4 regions of the Nocardia spumae genome follow, and region 1 is predicted to be linked to each of the others. Evidence: riboswitches for the same ligand, from Rfam matches in the RefSeq annotation. Region 1 holds a riboswitch; each other region holds the start of a gene.
The links. Region 1 has a riboswitch for S-adenosylmethionine ahead of LKD76_RS02720 (rhodanese-like domain-containing protein). Riboswitches for the same ligand answer to the same signal wherever they lie in the genome.
Positions count from the first base shown of each region.

Region 1 (5,116 bases):
CGCCACTGCGGCCGTTCCATGAATCCCGGCATCATGCCCGGCCGCTGCACTCGCACCACATCGGCGCCCAGGTCGGCCAGCAGCAGTGCCGCATGCGGTCCCGGGCCGATTCCGGCCAGCTCAACAACCTTGATGCCCGCGAGCGGGCCGTGCCCGGTGGTGGATGAAGTGCTCACGCCCTACCTCGGTTCGTCGATCCTGCGACCGGCGGCGCGCGCCGGTGTTGACGCTACGACAATAAGTGGTGGATGTGACGCACGGCATCCGGGTCGGCCGTGTGCGCTATTCGATGATGCGCAGCGGCCGGGTCCGGTCCGGTTGTGGCAGTTCCGACCGGTGCAGTCGCAGCGTCGGCGATTCCACGCGGGGCATCGGCAGTGTCGGCGGCTGATCCTCGGCCGAGCGCACCGCGACCGGCAGGCGGTAGCAGGCGCGCGCGTTGTCCTCGAGCACCCGGTACATGTCCGCGCCGACCGCCCTGCCGATGATCTCGATATCGGCGTCCCGGAACGGCCGGCCCGCCCGATTTCCGGGCAGATCCGAGCCGAACATCAGCGCACCGGGGTTGACCGCGTGTACCCGTCGCATCGCCGACTCCACATCCATCGCCACCCGGCCGAATCCCGACGCCTTCACCCGGGCGCCCCGATCGACGAGGTTCAGCAGATAGGGCAGGCAGTCGTCGGACATGCCCATGTGGTCGATGGACAGCGCCGGGAGTTTGGAGATCACCGGTTCCAGCGAACCCAGCATCGACCCGTCGATGTAGAGCTCCACATGCCAGCGCGCCAGTTCGTAGGCGCGCAGGGCCTGCATGGTCAGCGTGACGATGTCGACCGCTGCTCGCTTCAGGTTGAACCGGATGGCGCGCACACCGGCACGATCGAGCGCCAGGATCTGTTCGTCGGTGACATCCGGCGGCAGATTGATCACGCCGACCCAGTTCGGCCCGAGTTCGGCCAGTGCCGCGATCATGAAGGTGGAGTCGGCGCCCTGGAAGGACGCACTCACCACCGCACCACCGTCGACATCGAAGTGCGCCATGCGCTTTCGATAGTCGCCGATGGTGTACGGCTCCGGCAGGTAGCCCTGATTCTCGACCAGCGGATACCGCGGGTCGATGATGTGAACGTGTGAATCGAACACGTGATCAGCATGCCTCAGGTCGGTGACGAATGCGGATCGGGTGTGAAGTTCAGACCTTGTGCGGCTCGCTGGCGCGCAGCATGTCCTCGCGCTCGACGACCTTGACCCGCTCACGGCCCTCGGGCTCGCCGAGTGCGCGCTCGTGGGCGTCGAGGCGGTACCAACCGGCCCAGGTGGTGAACGGGATGCCCCGCTCCTCCAGGAACTTCACGACCGCTTCCGGATCGGGTTCGGCGGCGGGGGTGAAGGTGGCGGCGTCGTCGATCAGGCAGGCGATGGTCTCGTTGGCGTCACCCTTGGTGTGGCCGATGAGACCGACCGGGCCGCGCTTGATCCAGCCGGTGACGTAGGTCTGCGGCAGGTAGCGGGCGGCGCCGTCGGCGCCCTCGTCGATCAGGACGCGCCCGGCCTCGTTGGGAACGGTGCCGGCCTGATCGTCGAACGGCAGCTGCGGAATGTTCTGCGACAGGTAGCCGACGGCCCGGTAGATGGCCTGGACGTCCCAGTCCTTGTGGTTACCGGTGCCCTTGACGTTGCCGGTGCCGTCGAGGGTGGTGCGCTCGGTGCGCAGACCGACCACCTTCCCGTCCTCACCCAGGACCTCGGCGGGGGATTCGAAGAAGTGCAGGAACAGCTTGTGCGGGCGTGCGCCGACGTCGCGGATGGCCCACTGCTCGAGGGTGTTGCAGACCATGTCGACCTGCTTGGAGTGGCGGCGCGCGGCCTCGGAACCCTCGTCGTAGTCGATGTCCTCGGGGTCGACGATGACCTCGATATTCGGCGAGTGGTCGAGTTCGCGCAGCTCCAGCGGGGTGAACTTGGCCTGGGCGGGACCGCGGCGGCCGAAGACGTGCACCTCGAGCGCTTTGTTGTTCTTCAGGCCCTCGTAGACGTTCGGCGGGATCTCGGTCGGCAGCAGTTCTTCGCCGGTCTTGGCCAGCACGCGGGCGACGTCGAGCGCGACGTTGCCGACACCGAGGACAGCGACCTTCTCCGCGTCCAGCGGCCAGCTGCGCGGCACATCGGGGTGGCCGTCGTACCAGGACACGAAGTCCGCGGCGCCGTAGCTGCCGTCGAGCTCGATGCCGGGCACGCCCAGCGCGCGGTCGGCGTTGGCGCCGGTGGAGAAGATCACCGCGTCGTAGAAACGACGCAGGTCGTCGAGGTTGATGTCGCTGCCGTAGTCGATATTGCCGAGCAAGCGGACCTGCGGCTTGTCGAGCACCTTGTGCAGGGCGGTGATGATGCCCTTGATACGCGGGTGGTCGGGCGCGACGCCGTAGCGGATCAGGCCGAACGGGGCGGGCATGCGCTCGTAGAGATCGATGCTCGCCTCGACATCGGACTTCATCAACGCGTCGGCGGCGTAGATACCGGCCGGTCCGGCACCGACGATCGCGATGCGCAGTGGGCGGTCGCCCGCGCCGCTATTCGTTCCAGCGTGTTCGGTCATTCTTACGCGCACCCTTTGGTCGAAAACTCTCGTCAATTATCTCAGCCGTCTTTCTTAGCTTAGGCTAAGTTGACGTGCGGGCCGAGCTCCTGCCCGGCTGTTGTGGCGCCGACGCCGCTTCGTTGCCGCGTGGAGCTATCCGATCCGTGCACCGGATGTGACCGGAGTTCTGGTGATTCTATCGGTGGTGTACGTCGCAGCCATTCCCGGTATCCGCGCGAAAATGCAGGCGTGATCTTCGACACTTCGACCCGCCGGTAATGATCAGGCTATGAGCGACAGCGATCCGGCACCCGAGAGCGACGGCGAATCGGCCACCCACGGCAACGGCGACTCGCGCTCACCGGGCGATGATCCGGCTACCCCGATCGATCAGCGCGACACCACGCGCTCGGCCGCCCCGTTCCTCATCGCGGCGGCCATCGCGATGATCGCCCTGATCGCGGTCGTGGTGCTCGCGATCACTCGCCCGGCTGAGAACAATCTCACAGATTCCGATCGGGTCGCGGTGGCCGCGCGCAACTTCGCCACGGCCCGAAGCGATTCCGACGCGGCTCGGCGCAAGACCACCGAATGCGCGACCTTCGACGAGAAGAAGTCGCCGCTGGGACCGGATTCGGTCGGCAAGAAGTACGACATCGCCGGCGTCGACGCGGTGAAGATCGAGGGTGACCACGCCACTGCCGCGGTGACCAGCCAGATCGACGGCCGCAAGAGCGTGGCCAACTGGAATTTCACCCGGGAGAAGGGGGTCTGGCTGGTCTGCGGGAACGCCTGATTCCTGATCGACAGGTTTGACAATCGGGCCTGTGACCAGGCATTCTCGGTTCAGGTCATGAGTACCAGCGGTAAGCCCCGGCTCGCTGGTCGGCAACCCTCCTCCGCGGTGGGGTGCTCCGGGTGACGACCTGGCCGCTGTCCGACCGGACACGGCAAGTGCGGATTCTGTAGGAGGTTCGACAAGTGAGCTACGCCGGTGACATCACGCCTGGACAGGCGTGGGAGCTGTTGCGCGACAATCCCGATGCGGTGCTGGTGGATGTGCGCACCGAAGCGGAATGGCGATTCGTCGGCGTGCCCGACACCACCTCGATCGACCGGCCGACGGCGCTGATCGAATGGGTCGATTTCGGCGGGGCGCCCAATCCCGATTTCGTGGCGCAGCTGAAGCAGATCCTGGCCGATCGCGTCGGCGAGGCCCCGGTGATCTTCCTGTGCCGGTCCGGGCAGCGCTCGATCGGCGCGGCCACCGCGGCCACGGCAGCCGGATTCGCACCCTCCTACAACGTGCTGGAGGGTTTCGAGGGGCCGCTGGACGCCGACGGACATCGCGGCGGCGCGGGGTGGCGCGCACTCGGTCTGCCATGGCGGCAGTCGTGAGCAGCGTCCGCACAGGTAACGGCCACGCAGGTAAAAGCGCTGCGCGCCGCAGTTTTTCACGCAGTCGGGCGCTGATCCCGGCGAACTCGGCGCCGATCCGCCGGGTTGATGGGAGGTAGTCATGATCACCGGCGGTGCATTCGATCGGCCGTTACCCGAGGGTGTGGGCCCGGCGACGCTGGGCGTGCGCGGCGGGGTGCGGCGGTCCGGTTTCGAGGAGACCTCCGAGGCGCTGTATCTGTCGTCCGGATTCGTCTACGAGAGCGCGGAGGCGGCGGAGGCGGCCTTCATCGGAGATATCGAACATTTCGTCTATTCGCGCTACGGCAATCCGACCGTCGCCATGTTCGAGGAGCGGATGCGGCTGCTCGAGGGCGCGGAAGCGTGTTTCGCCACCGCCAGCGGCATGTCGGCGGTGTTCACCGCATTGGCCGCACTGCTCGGGCAGGGTGATCGCCTGGTGGCCGCGCGCAGCCTGTTCGGATCCTGTTTCGTGGTGTGCAACGAGATCCTGCCGCGCTGGGGTGTGGAGACCGTCTTCGTCGACGGTGAGGATCTCGATCAGTGGGAGGCGGCGCTGTCGCAGCCCACGGCCGCTGTCTTCTTCGAGACCCCGTCCAATCCGATGCAGACCCTCGTCGATGTGCGGCGGGTGAGCGAGCTGGCGCATGCGGCCGGTGCGAAAGTGGTGCTGGACAACGTCTTCGCGACCCCGCTGCTGCAGCGCAGCCTCGAACTCGGTGCCGATGTGGTGGTCTATTCGGGCACCAAGCACATCGACGGTCAGGGCCGGGTGCTCGGCGGCGCGATCCTGGGCGAGAGCGAATACATCAACGGCCCGGTCAAGAATCTGATGCGGCACACCGGTCCGGCGTTGAGCCCGTTCAATGCCTGGACGCTGCTCAAGGGCCTGGAAACCATGCCGCTGCGGGTGCGGCAGTCGACGCGGTCGGCCCTCGCGATCGCGGAATTCCTGGAGCGGCATCCCGCGGTGGCGTGGACGAAGTACCCCTTCCTCACCTCGCATCCGCAGTACGACCTGGCCACCGCGCAGATGTCCGGTGGCGGCACCGTGGTGACCTTCGAATTGGCCGCGGGGCCCGACGAGGGCAAGAAGCGGGCGTTCGAGGTGCTGAA
Region 1 is NZ_JAJFZL010000001.1:648,837-653,952, forward strand. It holds gene LKD76_RS02700 (CaiB/BaiF CoA transferase family protein) at 1-176, opposite strand, end outside; gene LKD76_RS02705 (amidohydrolase family protein) at 283-1,146, opposite strand; gene LKD76_RS02710 (FAD-dependent oxidoreductase) at 1,196-2,599, opposite strand; gene LKD76_RS02715 (Rv0361 family membrane protein) at 2,871-3,377, shown strand; SAM riboswitch class IV at 3,431-3,544, shown strand; gene LKD76_RS02720 (rhodanese-like domain-containing protein) at 3,563-3,979, shown strand; gene LKD76_RS02725 (O-succinylhomoserine sulfhydrylase) at 4,101-5,116, shown strand, end outside.

Region 2 (5,116 bases), 5.4 Mb from region 1:
CACATCGGTGAGCGTGGAGGTGATGTAGGTGTAGACCGCGAACATGCCGCCGAAGCCGACCGCGCCGACCAGCAGGGTCAGCAGCACCTGCGGGCGGCGCAGTGCGGTCAGTTCGGTGCGCGGATCCGTCACCCGCACCCCGTGCAAATCGGGAACGAACCGGCTGATCGCGAAGACCGTCGCGACTCCGAGGACCGCGACGACCACGTAGGCGTCACGCCAGCCGAGCGCCTGCCCCAGCCAGGTGGCCGCGGGGACGCCCACCACATTGGCCGCGCTCAGACCCAGCATCACCGCGGCGACCGCCTTGGCTCGCTGTCCCACCGGCGCCAGCGAGGCGGCCGCCAATGAGGCCACGCCGAAATAGGCGCCGTGCGGGAGGCCGGCGACGAACCGGGCCGCGACCAGAGCCGGAAACGCCGGCGCCAGCACCGAGGCGATATTGCCGACGGTGAAGGCGACCATCAACGCGATCAGCAGTCGCTTGCGCGGCATCCGGGCGCACAACGCCGCGATCACCGGAGCGCCGACCACCACACCCAGCGCATACGCCGAGACGGCATGTCCGGCGGTGGGCTCCGATACCCGCAGGTCCGCGGCGATATCGGGCAGCAGGCCCATGGTGACGAATTCGGTGGTGCCGATGCCGAAGCCGCCGAGCGCCAACGCGAGCATCGCCGGGATGTGCCATCCGGTGCGAACCGGATCCGGCCGAGACGAGTCCTGTCGTCCTGTCGTCCCGGCGGGCGCGAGATCGTCGGCAGGGCTTGCGCTGCGCAGGAGAGCTGAGTCGACCATAGGGTTGGCCAACGCGCGCCCGGCGCCGACCGATACCCGGTATCGAGGTGATTCGACTCACGGACCGGACGCGCACCGGTCCGGAACGCAATTCGGGCACCCGCGGCCACCGAATCGGTGGGGGCGGGTGCCCGGATATCTCTACCGCCCGCACCGGAAGCTCCGGGCGGACGACGGCGCTCAGCTCAGTTCGCGCGCCAAGTTGGCGTCGAGCACGCCGAGGAACTCCTCGGTGGTCAGGTAGCCCTGGTTGCCACCGACCAGCAGCGCCAGATCCTTGGTCATCTGACCGCTCTCCACGGTCTTGATGACGACATCCTCGAGAGTCTGCGCGAAGCCGATGACCTCGGGGGTGTTGTCCAGCTTCCCGCGGTGGGCGATGCCACGGGTCCACGCGAAGATCGAGGCGATCGGGTTGGTGGAGGTGGGCTTGCCCTGCTGGTGCTGGCGGAAGTGCCGGGTCACGGTGCCGTGCGCGGCCTCCGCCTCACAGGTGCGGCCGTCCGGGGTGAGCAGCACCGAGGTCATCAGGCCCAGCGAGCCGAAGCCCTGCGCCACGGTGTCGGACTGCACATCGCCGTCGTAGTTCTTGCAGGCCCAGACGTAGCCGCCCTCCCACTTCAGGGCGGAGGCGACCATATCGTCGATCAGCCGGTGCTCGTAGGTCAGGCCGGCGGCGTCGAACTCCTGCTTGAACTCGGTGTCGAAGATCTCCTGGAACGTATCCTTGAACATGCCGTCGTAGGCCTTCAGGATGGTGTTCTTGGTCGACATGTAGACCGGGTAGTTCTGCTGCAGGCCGTAGTTCAGCGAGGCCCGCGCGAAGTCCTCGATGGACTTCTTGAAGTTGTACATACCCATGACGACACCGCCGTCGGTGGGCATCTTCACCACTTCGTGGACGATCGGCTCGGAGCCGTCCTCCGGGGTGAACTGGATCGTGACGGTGCCCGCCTGATGCACCTTGAAGTCCGTGGCGCGGTACTGGTCGCCGAAGGCGTGACGGCCGATGATGATCGGCTTGGTCCAGCCCGGAACCAGACGCGGAACGTTGGAGATGATGATCGGCGCGCGGAAGATGGTGCCGCCGAGGATGTTACGAATCGTGCCGTTCGGCGAACGCCACATCTTCTTGAGATCGAATTCCTCGACCCGCGCTTCGTCAGGGGTGATGGTGGCGCATTTGACGCCGACGCCGTGCTTCTTGATGGCGTTGGCCGCGTCGATGGTGACCTGGTCATCGGTCTTGTCGCGGTATTCGATGCCCAGGTCGTAGTACTCGAGGTTCACATCGAGGTACGGATGGATCAGCTTGTCCTTGATGAACTGCCAGATGATCCGGGTCATCTCGTCGCCGTCGAGTTCGACGACGGTCCCTTCAACCTTGATCTTGGACATGGATCTTCGTGTCCTCCTAAGGAAGGTGTGCTCCCATTGCACGGCCAGGCGAGCACGCTTGTGAGCGGACCCCAGCTGTTCAACAGACAACGTATACGCCCCGCGTTGTCCACGAGACGCCTGGTGCTAAACAAGACAAGCGTACTGGTGCGCTGTGTCTCAGAAACAGGGGCCGCCCCATTGAGTGATACGCACGTCACATCGGCCACATTTCCCGCGGCGGCCGCCACCCCGATCGGCTGAGCCCAACCCTCGCACCCGTCCGGACCGATTGTTACCATCCACAGCAGGTCATGAGTGCCAGCGCCAAGCCCCGGCTCGCTGGCCGGCAACCCTCCAGTTGCGGTGGGGTGCTCCGGGTGATTGACCGGGCTCTCGAAAGCCGAGGGCAAGCGCGACGATCAGGAGCAACAAGTGAGTGAATTCACCGTGCCCGACGGCAAGGGTGTGGAGGCGGCGGCGCGCCCGGGGGGTGTCGCTAACATCGGGGATGTGTGTTCTCGAGGTATTCGTGTCGAACGTGCGGCGCGGCTCTGCGCGGTGACGGCGCGGTGACCGTGAGTATCGAATCGAACACGTCGCGGCCCGGCGCAACGACACTGCTACCGCCGCCGGACGGCAGCCTGGGAACCATCGGCATCGGCGACGTCCGGCTGGAGAACGGCGCGGTGATACCCGGCGTCGAGCTCGCGGTGCAGCGCTGGGGTGAGCTGTCCCCCGGACTGGACAACGTGGTGCTGGTCGAACACGCACTCACCGGCGATTCCCACGTCTGCGGCAACCCCGACGATCGGCACGCGCTGCCCGGATGGTGGGACGGACTGGTCGGCCCCGGCGCCGCACTGGACACCGACCACTGGTGTGTCATCGCCACGAATGTGCTGGGCGGTTGTCAGGGCAGTACCGGGCCCGGCTCCCTCGCCGCGGACGGAAAGCCTTGGGGCGCTCGGTTTCCGGAGATCTCGATCCGCGATCAGGTCACCGTCGAGGTGACACTGCTCGAGCTGCTGGGCATCCCCCGCATCGCCGCGGTCGTCGGCGGATCCATGGGTGGTATGCGGGTGCTCGAGTGGATGGTCGGCTCTCCCGATCGCGTCGACGCCGCGCTGGTCTTGGCCGTCGGCGCCCGGGCGACCGCCGATCAGATCGGCACCCAGACCACGCAGATCGCCGCGATCAAGGCCGATCCGGACTGGCAGGGCGGCGATTACCACGGCACCGGCCGCAGCCCGCGCGCCGGCCTGGGTATCGCACGCCGGATCGCGCATCTGACCTATCGCACCGAATTCGAGCTCGATCACCGGTTCGCGAACTCCGCGCAGGGTGACGAAGACCCTCGGGACGGCGGACGGTATGCGGTGCAGAGCTATCTCGACCATCAGGCCGACAAGCTGGTCGCCCGTTTCGACGCGGCCACCTACGTACTGCTGTCGGAGGCGATGAACCGCCACGACGTCGGCCGCGGTCGCGGCGGTATCGAGGCCGCACTGGCCGCCACCCCGGTCCCGTGCCTGGTCGGCGGTGTGGATTCGGATCGGTTGTACCCGTTGCGAACCCAGCAGGAACTGGCCGATCTGCTGCCCGGCTGCAAGGGGCTGGAAGTCGTGCACTCACGCGACGGCCACGACGGTTTCCTCACCGAGACCGAGGCGATCGGCAAACTGCTGGAGCAGACGATGGAATTGGCTCGCGCCGCCCGGAACGCCCGCGCCTGATCCTCGCCGGCAGTCACCGCGATCCCCGCAGCCCGGGCCGGGCTCGATCCCCGCAGCCCGGGCCGGGCTCGATGCCCTCAGCCGACGCCGAGGCTGCTGATGGTGGCGGCCAGCACGATGATCGCGCCACCCAGCACCGTGTAGGCGCCGATATCGAACGGCCTGCTCCGCACCGCCAGCAGCCCGACCCGGGCCGGCGGCAGGCACAACCGGAACGCCGCGGCCAGTAGTGTCGCTCCGCCGATGAAGAACGCGCCGCGGCGCCAGCGGTCCTGCGCTACGAAGACCACCGCGACCAGCAACACCACGACGACCAGCAGCATCGGCAGGTGAACCTGGAAGAAGCGGTTCACCGGGCTGGAGTGCTGCTGCGGGTGCGTGGCGGGCGCATCGGTCACGGCTGCGATTCTCGCATGTCCGGTCGTCCCGCCGCCGGGAGCGGGGGCGGCGCGGTCGCGACGGCCACTGGATGCGGCCGCCGCGACCGGGCGAGGATCAGACGCCGAACGGAGCGGCGTAGTGGATACGGCCCGCCGGAAGCGGATGGCCCGCGTCGAGCGTGAGAGCCATCAGCGCGTCATCGGGAACATCGATGCTCAGATCGATGCCGTACCGGCTTGCCCGCCGGAAGCCGAACCGCGGGTAGTACTCGGGGTGGCCGAGCACAGTGACGAAATGCTCCCCGTGGTCGGCCGCAGCCCGCAATGCGGCGCGAACGGACGCCGCCCCGGCACCGGTGCGCTGGTACTGCGGCAGTACGGCGCACGGTCCCAGGCACAGGGCCGGGACGTCGCCGATATGGCAGCGAGTCAGCAGCGCGTAGCCGACGACGGTGTCGTCGGGTCCGGCCGCCACGATCGACAGGCCGTCGATCCAGGCCGGATCGCCGCGTAGTGCCTCGACGAGATCGGCCTCGTCGGGCCGGTCGAACGCGGCGGTATTGATTGCGTGGACGACGGGAATGTCCGCGGCGGTTTCGGCACGCGTGGTCCAGGTTCGAATAGTCAATGCTACGAATCCGTTTCATAGAGATCGGGTGATGAGTCGACGCGGTTGCGCGAGCGAGCGCTCGGCGGAACCGTGGACGAGATCAGGCCGACGCGCGGAAGGAGCCGATGCCCCGGAGGCGGTATTCGGTACCAGCGCGCACGGCGGCCTCACACACAGTCATCAACCCACCTCCCGCGAACTGGTCGACCCCGCGG
Region 2 is NZ_JAJFZL010000001.1:6,013,760-6,018,875, forward strand. It holds gene LKD76_RS26830 (MFS transporter) at 1-675, opposite strand, end outside; gene LKD76_RS26835 (NADP-dependent isocitrate dehydrogenase) at 979-2,196, opposite strand; SAM riboswitch class IV at 2,486-2,597, shown strand; gene metX (homoserine O-acetyltransferase MetX) at 2,748-3,911, shown strand; gene LKD76_RS26845 (DUF3017 domain-containing protein) at 3,989-4,234, opposite strand; gene LKD76_RS26850 (GNAT family N-acetyltransferase) at 4,407-4,919, opposite strand.
Region 2: another riboswitch for S-adenosylmethionine. It lies ahead of metX (homoserine O-acetyltransferase MetX); the one in region 1 lies ahead of LKD76_RS02720 (rhodanese-like domain-containing protein).

Region 3 (5,116 bases), 3.2 Mb from region 1:
GGCGTAATGGGCCGTCGCCTGGAATGTGCGAACCTTCGACGGTGGTCGAGATATAGGCCCGGCCTGCCGGGGATTCCGGACCGGAATTCGTCGGCGCGGCATCGGTTCCCCCGGAACAGGCGACTCCCCCGGCGAGCAACGCCAGCACCGGAAAGATTCGCAGAAAGTTCGCCACCATACGTCGATGCTAGCGAGCGGCGCGAATCAACTGCTCGCGTTACCCGCCTGCCACACATCCCAGGGGACCTCCCAGTCCCCGTAGGTGTCCCATACCGGCAGCGTCGGCCCGCCGGAATTGGTGATCTCCACGACGTCACCGACACCGAAATGGTCGAAGAACCACTGCGCGTTGTCCGGTGCGAGATTCACACAGCCGTGCGAGACGTTGCTCGACCCCTGCTGTCCCACCGACCAGGGCGCGGAATGCACGAATTCGCCGTCGTTGGAGATACGTTCGTCCAGATCGACCTTCTCCCGGTAATAACCGGCCTGCCCCTGGCATACCCCGTAGGTGCAGGAGTCCATGACGATCGAGGGCGACTTCTCCGAAATCACATGCGGCCCTTCGTGAGACGGAAAGCCGGGGGAGCCCAGGCTCATCGGCATCTGATTCACCTGCGCGCCGTTGCGGAAGATCGTCAACTGCTCGGTGTTGCCGTCGGCCTTGGCGACCCACGCGTCGTGGACGGTGTAGTCGGCGCTGTTGTTCTCCGCCCCGAAGACGCCGTCCCCGAAGTCGACCCCGAACACATCGGCCTCGATATGAATCTTGGTGCCCGGCTGCCAGTACTGGGCCGCGCGATAGTGGACGTCCTTGTCGTCGACCCAGTACCAGGCGCCGGGCTGGGGCGGGCTGACGGTGATCTTCAGATGATTCTGTACCTCGGCCTTGTTCGCGACGGGCGCGGTGAACTGGAAGACCATGGGCTGTCCGACCCCGATACCGGATTCGGCCACCAGATCCGGCGCCGGCACGACATTGGCGTACGCCTTGTGCGCGGCGTCGATCGTGGTGACCGTCGCGGTCTTGGTCGTGGCCACCTGCGCCAGATTCACCGCCTGGACCTGCACCCGATAGGTGGCCCCGTATCCCAGCGGATCCTTGGAGGTCCAGCTGTGCCGGTCCGCGGCGAAGGTGCCGGCGACGGGTTTGCCGTCCCCGTCGGTGACGGTCACCGCGGTCAACATGCCGTCGGCGGAGTTCACCACGATCGGAGTCGAGGGATTGAGCGGACCGTGATCGGCCGCCGGCACATCGACGGCGGCCGGCGCCGTGATTTCGGGAGCCTTCGACGGCGGCGCCGCCGAGGTCGCGCCGTGGGAACCACAGCCTCCGGTCAAGGCGACGATCGCCGTCAACATCGCCGACACCACCAGTAGAGATCGACGCCCGCGCACGTCCCTCACCGCCTCCGCTCGCACCCTCGCATACACAACGTCCACCGGACCGCCGGGGGAACACAGCACCCTCCAGTGGACACCATGAATCCGGTATCGCGCTGCAGCAGCAGAGTACGTGTCGGCACGGATTCGCGCGCGATCGGCACCCGTTCACCAGGCGTTTTGCCGTATTAGCGGCATTTGCCGCGTGTCGGTTGTTCTCACCCGCCATGGGTGATTCCGGCCCCGCCCGCCGGAGCCGATAGTGGAGCGGTGGGTACGCACCGTCGAGGAAGGTGACCGATGCCGAGCCGAGGCACCGCCCGCTGGACGTCCGTGCCGAGCGCGGTCGGAACCTATATCCGGCGTGCCCCGGGCACCTACATGTGGCTGGCGATCCTGCTGGTCTCCACCCTCGTGGTGCGTCATCTGACCCCGCAACAGGCCGACATCGTGCTGGGCAATCGCTCGACCAACCTGCATCACCTGCGGGAGGATCCGGTTCGAGTCCTGATCTCGAGCGCCTTCTGGCTCGCCGGCGGCGGCTGGCTGGGTTACGCCGTGTCCTACACCGTCTTCCACGCCCAGGCCGAGCGCTGGCTGGGCACCCTGCGCTGGCTGATCGTCGTGCTGATCGCCCATGTCGGCGCCACCTACATCAGCGAGGGCGTGCTCTACTGGGCGATCCACCACGACTACGCGCCGGAGTCGGCGGTGAACACTCTCGACTACGGGGTCAGCTACGCGCTGGCGGGCGTGGTCGCGGTCCTCGTTTATCGCATCGCCACACCGTGGCGCTACCTCTATCTCGTCGGAGTGATCATTTTCTACACTGTGCCGGTCTTCGCCGGCCGAACCTTCACCGACATCGGTCATTTCAGTGCGATGACCCTCGGTTTCGCCTGCTATCCGCTGACCCGGGGGCGGCCGGGACCGTGGGATCCGGTCGCCGCGACACGGGCCCGATTCGGATCTTCGGCACGGGGGTGATGACACCGCCGATCCGCCCGCGCGGCAAGGATTGGATTCACCGCGATCGGGAGTGCTGACGGCACACCGGAATTCCCCTAGCGTTCCCCTCACCCATCCAGAGCGACCGAGAGATCCGGCTCCACGACGTCGCAGCAACCCCCCGACCGGGTGTTGGGTGCTACCGCCGGAACCGATGGAGGAATGATCATGGTGCGCAGTGTCTTTCATATCGGCCAACACGATCCGATGGCCGCGCCACTGCTGGCCGAACTGGCGATCGAATACAGCAGCCGCTACGGCGGCAGCGTCGGTGCGATACACGCGGATCTGGTGAACCACCCGGCCGCGGATTTCGCGGCGCCGCACGGCGATCTGCTGGTGGTGGTCGAGGACGGTGAACCGGTCGCCGGAGGGGCTTTCCGCCGCCACGACGCGCGGACCGCCGAATTGAAACGGATCTGGACGGCGCGCGAACATCGCCGCCGCGGTCTGGCCACCTTCGTCCTCGACGAACTCGAGACCGAGATCGTGCGCCGAGGCTATCGGCGCATCGTCGCGGCCACCGGTCCGCGCCAGCCCGAAGCCGTGGCGCTGTATCTGTCGGCGGGCTACACCGCGGCCGACAGCACGTTCGCCCACCGCGGCGGCCCGCCCGCGCACTCGTTCGAGCGGTTTCCGACCCGGACGCCCGCGATATCCCAGCGCCGCAACCGTTTCGGGCGCGACAGTGGCTACCGGCCGGTGCGCGGTTACCGGCAGATCCGGGACGAGGCCGGTGTCGTGCGCATATGACGTTCCGCCTGCTGCCGTACCGGGCCGACATCGCGCCGTCACCACGGCACACCGTCCGCCGCCCGGCACTGGGCACCGACCGCTACCGAATCGATCCACCCGGAGCCACCGCATGAAACGAATCATCGCGCCGGCGCTCGCACTCACCGCGACGGTGGCCATCGCCGCCTGTGCGAACACCTCCGGCACCGGCGGCGACGCCGGGCCGCCGCAACCGGGCGGCACCCTGCGTTACGGTTTGTCGCAGGCGCCGACCTGCTCGGACCCCGCCCAGGCCGGCACCAACCAGACCCTGTACGTGACCCGGCAGATCGTCGATTCGCTCACCGACCAGGATCCCGCCAGTGGCGAGATCAAGCCCTGGCTGGCGACGTCCTGGCAGGTGAGCCCGGACGCGAAGACCTTCACCTTCCACCTGCGGCCCGATGTCACCTTCAGTGACGGCACCCCGCTGACCGCCACCTCGGTGCAGAAGAACTTCGACGCCGTGGTGCACACCCTCACGGCGGCGAAGGCGCCACTGGGGGCGAGCTACCTGTCCGGATACGCGGGTACGACCGTGGTCGCTCCGCTGACCGCCGAAGTTCACTTCGACGCGCCGAACGCCCAATTCCTGCAGGCGTCCTCGACACCGCAGCTGGGTATCCTCGCCGACGCGACCACCGCGAAACCGGCCGAACAGCGCTGCCTCGGCGACGATATCGGCAGCGGCCCGTTCGTCTATGCCGGCTACCGGCAGGACGTATCGGCGGCCCTGGTGAAACGGACCGGATACCGGTGGGGATCAGCGGTCTTCGCGCACCCCGGCGAAGCGTATCTGGATCGCATCGAATTCACGGTGGTGCCCGAGGCCGGGGTGCGGACCGGGAGCCTGTCGTCGAACCAGCTCGACGCCGTCAGTGACGCCCTGCCACAGGATGTTCCGCAGCTCGAGGCCACCGGCGCGAAGGTACAGTTCGCCTCGAATCCGGGCGTGCCGTTCGGTCTGCAACCGAATCTGAGCCGGGCGCCACTGTCGGACCCCGCGGTGCGTCAGGCGCTCCTGCACGGGATCGACCGCAGACAGCTCGTGGATACCGTCCTGGGGCCGCAGTTCCGTGCGGCGACCGGTTCCCTGGCCTCGAAAACACCCGCCTACGTCGACCTTTCCGCGCAGCTCGGCTACGACCCCGGCCAGGCGCGCCGGATCCTGGATCAGGCCGGATGGGTGCCCGGCGGTGACGGTATCCGGGTCAAGGACGGGCGCCGCCTGTCGTTCGGGGTGCTGTTCAGCACCGCGTTCGCCGGCAATCAGGCCACCGTGGAGCTGGTGCAACAGCAACTGCGCGCGATCGGGGTCGATCTGCGGCTCGAACTCGCGGCCGCCGGCGACTACACCGCCCGGCAGAACGCCGGAGATTTCGACGCCACCTACTACAACACCACTCGTGCCGACGGCGACATCCTGCGTACCACCTTCGGCCGTGGCCAGCGAAACCTCAACCAGCGCGGGCCGATTCCGGCGTTGGACGGTGCACTGGCCGAGCAGCTGTCGACCACCGACCCGGCCGCGCGGGCCGCGGTCATCGGGCAGGCGCAGCGGGCGGTGATCGACAACGGCCTGTGGTTGCCGACCATCGAACTGTCGCAGGCGATCGGCGTGTCCGGCGCGGTGCACGACCTGACCTTCGAGGCCTCGGCGCGGCTGCAGTTCCACGACACCTGGTTGAGCACACGATGAGTCCGCTGACGCGCTATGCGATCGTCCGTGTGCTGCAGGCGATCGGCGTGTTGTGGGCCGCGTTCACGATCTCGTTCGCGGTGCTGTTCCTGCTGCCCTCGGATCCGGTGCAGCTCGCCGTCGACGCCGATCCGGGCGCGGCCCCCGACCCGGCCGCGATCGCGGAACTGAAGGCCAGGTACGGATTGGACCGTTCGGTGCCGGAACAGTATTGGACCGCCCTCACCCATGCTGTGCGCGGTGACCTGGGAC
Region 3 is NZ_JAJFZL010000001.1:3,838,194-3,843,309, forward strand. It holds gene LKD76_RS17155 (META domain-containing protein) at 1-178, opposite strand, end outside; gene LKD76_RS17160 (L,D-transpeptidase) at 205-1,362, opposite strand; gene LKD76_RS17165 (rhomboid-like protein) at 1,684-2,370, shown strand; SAM riboswitch class I at 2,461-2,552, shown strand; gene LKD76_RS17170 (GNAT family N-acetyltransferase) at 2,554-3,144, shown strand; gene LKD76_RS17175 (ABC transporter substrate-binding protein) at 3,257-4,864, shown strand; gene LKD76_RS17180 (ABC transporter permease) at 4,870-5,116, shown strand, end outside.
Region 3: another riboswitch for S-adenosylmethionine. It lies ahead of LKD76_RS17170 (GNAT family N-acetyltransferase); the one in region 1 lies ahead of LKD76_RS02720 (rhodanese-like domain-containing protein).

Region 4 (5,116 bases), 6.1 Mb from region 1:
CGGTTGCGCAGCCTGACCACCGTTCTGTTCTCGCTGCTGGCCGATCACGAGCGGGCCGTGGAGGCCGGGCGCGTGGCCGCCGACGACCGGGAGGCATGGGCCGAGGTGATCGATATGCTCGCCGGAACCCTCACCGCGCCGGTCACCGCACGGAGCCGATGACCCGTGCTCTGGCGATCGGCGGCGTCGGCCGATTACCGTGAGGTTGTGGATATCGCGCATCGGCCGCCCGCTCACCCGCCGGGGCTGCGTACCGGCTGGCGCACCGTGGGTATGCCGCTACTGGTCGCGGGTGCGGCCGTGGGGGCCGCGACGGTGCTGCACGTGCGCGATCCACACACCCACGGGTCGTACGGACTCTGCCCGTTCTACGAGTTGACCGGTTGGTGGTGCCCCGGTTGCGGTGGGTTGCGTGCCGTGCACAACCTCACCGAGGGGCGATTGGTCGATGCCTTGCACAGCAACGTCTTCCTGCTCCCGTTGCTGCTCACGCTGGTGCTGTGGTGGGGCAGGTGGGCGGTCGGGCGGTGGCGTGGGCGTTCGGAGACGGCGTTCCCGTTCACCCTCGGTGGTCGCGCGCAGTGGTGGTTGATCGGTGCGCTGGTGGTGTTCACCGTGATACGCAACATGCCGTTCGGCACCTGGTTGGCCCCGGTCTAGCCGGGCATGCTGATAACTATGGCCCACTCGAACCAGGCTGATTCGTTGAAGTCGCGCGTGCGTGAGAAGATGCTGCGCCAACTGAACGAGGACGGCACGCCGGACCCCGAACAAGACGATCCCCGCCAGATCGCCATCGAGAACGATCTCGAGGCGCTCGAGGCCGTCACCGACGGCGATCCGCTGGTGGAGGAATTGGCGGCGCGGTATCTGGTGCCCTGACGCTCAGTTCGTGCAGGGCGCCGCGACAGGATGCGTGTCGGTCAGGCCCGGGCGGGTTTCCGGAGTCGGTGACCACTGTCCGTCGGTGCGGGTGTAGGTCCACAGCGAGCCGTGGCGGACCAGCCGGCTCAACGCCTCGATCAGCCGATCCACGTCGGCGACCGAGGTGCCCAGGCCGATGCTGGCGCGCACCGCGCCGTCGACGCCCAGCCGCTGCACCAGCGGGTGTGCGCAGAACCGGCCGTCGCGCACGCCGATGCCGTATTCGGCCGACAGATACGCCGCGACCCGGCCGGGTTCGACACCGTCGACGGTGAACGCCACGATGCCGACACTGTCGGCGCTGTCGCTGAAGATCCGCAGTTGCCGTACGCCCGCAACGGTTTTCAGACCCGCGCGCAGCCGAGTGATCAGATGCCGCTCGTGATCGGTGACGGCCTGGTCGTCGAGTGCGCGGAGCGTCTCACAGGCCGCCGCGACCGCGGCCGCACCCAGGACGTTCGGAGAGCCGGCCTCGTGGCGCTGAGGTGCGCGGGTCCACCGGACGTCCTCGGTGGTCACAGCGGTCACCGCACCGCCGCCGGCCAGATACGGCGGCGCCGCATCGAGCCAGTCCCGGCGGCCGACCAGTACTCCGGCGCCGAACGGCGCGTACAGCTTGTGCCCGGAGAAGGCGAGATAGTCGATTCCGGTGCCGCCCGACTCCTCGGAGGCGAACGACCGCAGATCGATCCGGCGATGCGGAGCCAGCTGTGCCGCGTCGACCAGGATGCGCGCACCGCGCCGATGCGCGATCGCGGTCAGTTCCGCCAGCGGCAGCACCTCGCCGGTCACATTGGACGCGCCGGTGATCGCCAGCAGCGCAGCGGGTTCGGCGCACAGCTCGGCGTCGATCCGGCGCAGTGTCTCGGCGACGGTGTCGGCGGCGCGCACCACCCGGCGGCCGCGCCGCGTCCAGGGCAGGAAGTTCGCGTGATGTTCGATATCGAGCACCACGGTGTCGCCCGGCACGCAGGTCGCCAGCAGATTCAGTGAATCGGTGGTGTTGCGGGTGAACACCACGACCTGATCGTCGGCGCAGTTCACCGCGCGCGCTACCGAAACGCGCGCTCCCTCATAGCAATCGGTGCTGATCCGGGAGGCGTAACCGGCGCCACGGTGCACGCTGGCGTAATACGGGAGCAACTCGTTCACCCGGTCGGTGACCTGGGCGAGTGCGGGTGCGCTCGCGGCGTAATCGAAATTGGCATAGGTGCGGAAACCGCCCTGTACCAATGGAACTCGAAGATCGCAGCCCGAAACCCGAGCCACGGGATCGCCGGTGCGGCAGGCCCGGCTCGTAGTGCCGGCGCAGCCGGAATCGGCGCACACCGCGGTTTCGGTGACGGCGGTGGTGGACACAGCAGTGCTCATCGGGACAATCCCTGTCGTTCAGGGACTCCGGATATTGGGAAGAGGATCGGAGTCCGCGCTTGCCGTGTTCGGTCGAACAGCGGCCAGGTCGTCACCCGGAGCACCCCACCGCGGAGGAGGGTTGCCGACCAGCGAGCCGGGGCTTGACACTGGTACTCATGACCTGATCCGAGACTGACAGAACTCGTCGGGGATTGTCAAGCACCGGAGTGGCCGGGCCGCTGCCGCGGACGGGCGGACAGCGCGAAAAGTGTTGTTTCTCAGTCCAATCCGGCCGGACGGTGGTACGTGCCGTTGTAGTACAGCAGCGGGTTGCGCATCGGCCCGTCGCCGGTGTCGTCGTGCACCCGGGTCACCAGGCCGACTACGAGTGTGTGATCGCCGATCGGAATCAATCGATGGACGGTGGCGCGCACCCAGATCGGCGTGCCGTGCAGGACCGGCTCGCCGGTGTCGAGCGTCGACCACAGGTCGGCGTCGGCGAAACGCTGATCGGCGGTGCGGGAAAACCGTTGTGCCAGATGCTGTTGGTGTTCGCCGAGGAAGTGGACCACCACCGAATCGGCCTCCGACATCGCCTCGATGGACGAGGACGTGTGCGCGATGTTGAACGAGATCAGCGGCGGATCCAGGGACAGCGAGGCGAACGAGGTGGCGGTGAAGCCCACCGGCCGGTCCGGTCGGCTCAGGGTGACGATTGTCACTCCCGCGGGATAGTGCCGCATGGCCGATCGGTATTGCGCCGCGGTGACGCCGTCGTGCGTGGGGCCGAGATCGGCGACCTCGGCGTCGGGTCGCTGGGAACTGCTCACAGTTCCAACCTACGTCCTGCCCTCGTGCGCGTAATCCGGACCGCTGTCCTCGAGAGCGCGAACTGCCCCGATACGCTGGACGAATGACTGATTGGAAGGCTTTCGTCGTCGAGCGCACCGGTTCCGTCGCGCGTGTGACGCTGACCGGACCCGGTAAGGGCAATGCGATGGGACCGGATTTCTGGAGCGAACTGCCCCAGGTCTTCGGTGAGCTGGACGCGGATCCCGCCATTCGGGCGATCGTGCTCACCGGTTCGGGAAAGAACTTCTCCTACGGCCTGGACCTGCCCGCCATGAGCCCGACCTTCGGGCCGCTGCTGGGTGAGAAGGCCCTGGCCGCGCCGCGCACCGACTTCCTCTACGAGATCCGCCGCATGCAGCAGTCGGTGACGGCGGTCGCCGACTGCCGCAAGCCCGTCATCGCGGCCGTCTCCGGCTGGTGTGTGGGCGGCGGGCTCGATCTGATCGCCGCCGCCGATATCCGCCTGGCCAGTGCCGAGGCCACCTTCAGCCTGCGGGAGGCGAAGGTCGCGATTGTCGCCGATATCGGTTCGCTGCACCGGCTGCCGGGCATCATCGGCGAGGGGCACCTGCGCGAACTCGCCTTCACCGGTAAGGACATCGACTCGGCGCGGGCCGAGAAGATCGGCCTGGTCAACGATGTCCACCCGGATCAGGACGCGGTGCTGGCCGCCGCGCACGCGCTGGCCGAGGAGATCGCGGCCAATCCGCCGCTGGTGGTGCAGGGCATCAAGGATGTGCTCGACCAGCCGACATCCGGCAAGGTGGCCGACGGCCTGCGCTACGTCTCGGCGTGGAACGCGGCGTTCCTGCCCTCGGAGGATCTGACCGAGGCCATCAAGGCCGTCTTCGAGAAGCGGGAGCCGGTCTTCCGCGGTAAGTAGTCGCCGGTAGTCACGACGGCGCTCGCGGGGCGGGTACGTCCCGCGAGCGCCCGGCGCGAATCAGTGGCCGCCCTGCTCCTGCAGCCGCGCGATCGCCTCGGTGGTGAGGGTCTCGGCCTTGGCCCGGCCGTCCCAGCCGTCGACCTTGACCCACTTGCCCGGCTCGAGGTCTTTGTAGTGCTCGAAGAAGTGCTCGATGGCCTTGCGGTCGAACTCCGGGATGTCGTTGACGTCCTGGATGTGATCCCAGCGCTTGTCACCGGCCGGAACCGCGACGACCTTCTCGTCGCCGCCGGCCTCGTCGCTCATCAGCAGCACGCCGACCGGGCGGGCCTCCACGATCACACCGGGGAACACCGACTCCGGCAGCAGCACCAGGCAGTCCAGCGGGTCGCCGTCGGAGCCCAGGGTGTTCTCGATGTAGCCGTAGTCGGCCGGGTAGACCATCGGCGTGTAGAGATAGCGATCCAGGCGCACGCGACCGGTTTCGTGGTCGACCTCGTACTTGTTGCGCTGCCCCTTGGGGATCTCGATGGTGACGTCGAACTCCACGTCATCTCCTTGTCTGATACGTATGCGGTGGGTGCGGTACGGCCGGCTCGTGCGGTATGCCTCCGGCTCGCCCGCTCGTGCGGCGGGCCTGCCGACTCGCCAGCTCGTTCGGGGGAACCCCGGCGAGGTGAGGATAGTGTGGTCGATGCGCGCATGGGTGCGGCAGGGAGCGTCCGCCTCGCACGGGGTGAATAGGGAGACAGCTGTCACGTGGTAGGTCGAGGTAGGCAGAACATCGGCGGGCTGGCTGCTCGCCGACGCCGCAATATGTGGGTCGCGGTGCTGGTCGCGATCGTTGTCGCCGTCGCGGTCGTCGCGGTCGTCGCCGTGACGGTGCGACCGTGGACCGAGGAGTTCCGGCACGGCGGTTTGACGATAGCCGCGCCCCCCGCGCCCGTGAAGCCCTTCCCGCAGGTGACTCCCGCCGCGGCCGGCGCCCCCGAAGCGACCCGGCAGGGACTGGCGAACGCGCTGGGCCCGGTGGTGACGAGCCCGGATCTCGGCAACTTCGCCGGCTCGGTCTCCGATCCCGATACCCGCTCCACCCTGTGG
Region 4 is NZ_JAJFZL010000001.1:6,738,672-6,743,787, reverse strand. It holds gene LKD76_RS30145 (TetR family transcriptional regulator) at 1-162, shown strand, start outside; gene LKD76_RS30140 (DUF2752 domain-containing protein) at 208-660, shown strand; gene LKD76_RS30135 (hypothetical protein) at 679-882, shown strand; gene LKD76_RS30130 (aminotransferase class V-fold PLP-dependent enzyme) at 886-2,295, opposite strand; SAM riboswitch class IV at 2,346-2,459, opposite strand; gene LKD76_RS30125 (flavin reductase family protein) at 2,556-3,020, opposite strand; gene LKD76_RS30120 (crotonase/enoyl-CoA hydratase family protein) at 3,191-4,012, shown strand; gene ppa (inorganic diphosphatase) at 4,073-4,564, opposite strand; gene LKD76_RS30110 (D-alanyl-D-alanine carboxypeptidase/D-alanyl-D-alanine-endopeptidase) at 4,832-5,116, shown strand, end outside.
Region 4: another riboswitch for S-adenosylmethionine. It lies ahead of LKD76_RS30130 (aminotransferase class V-fold PLP-dependent enzyme); the one in region 1 lies ahead of LKD76_RS02720 (rhodanese-like domain-containing protein).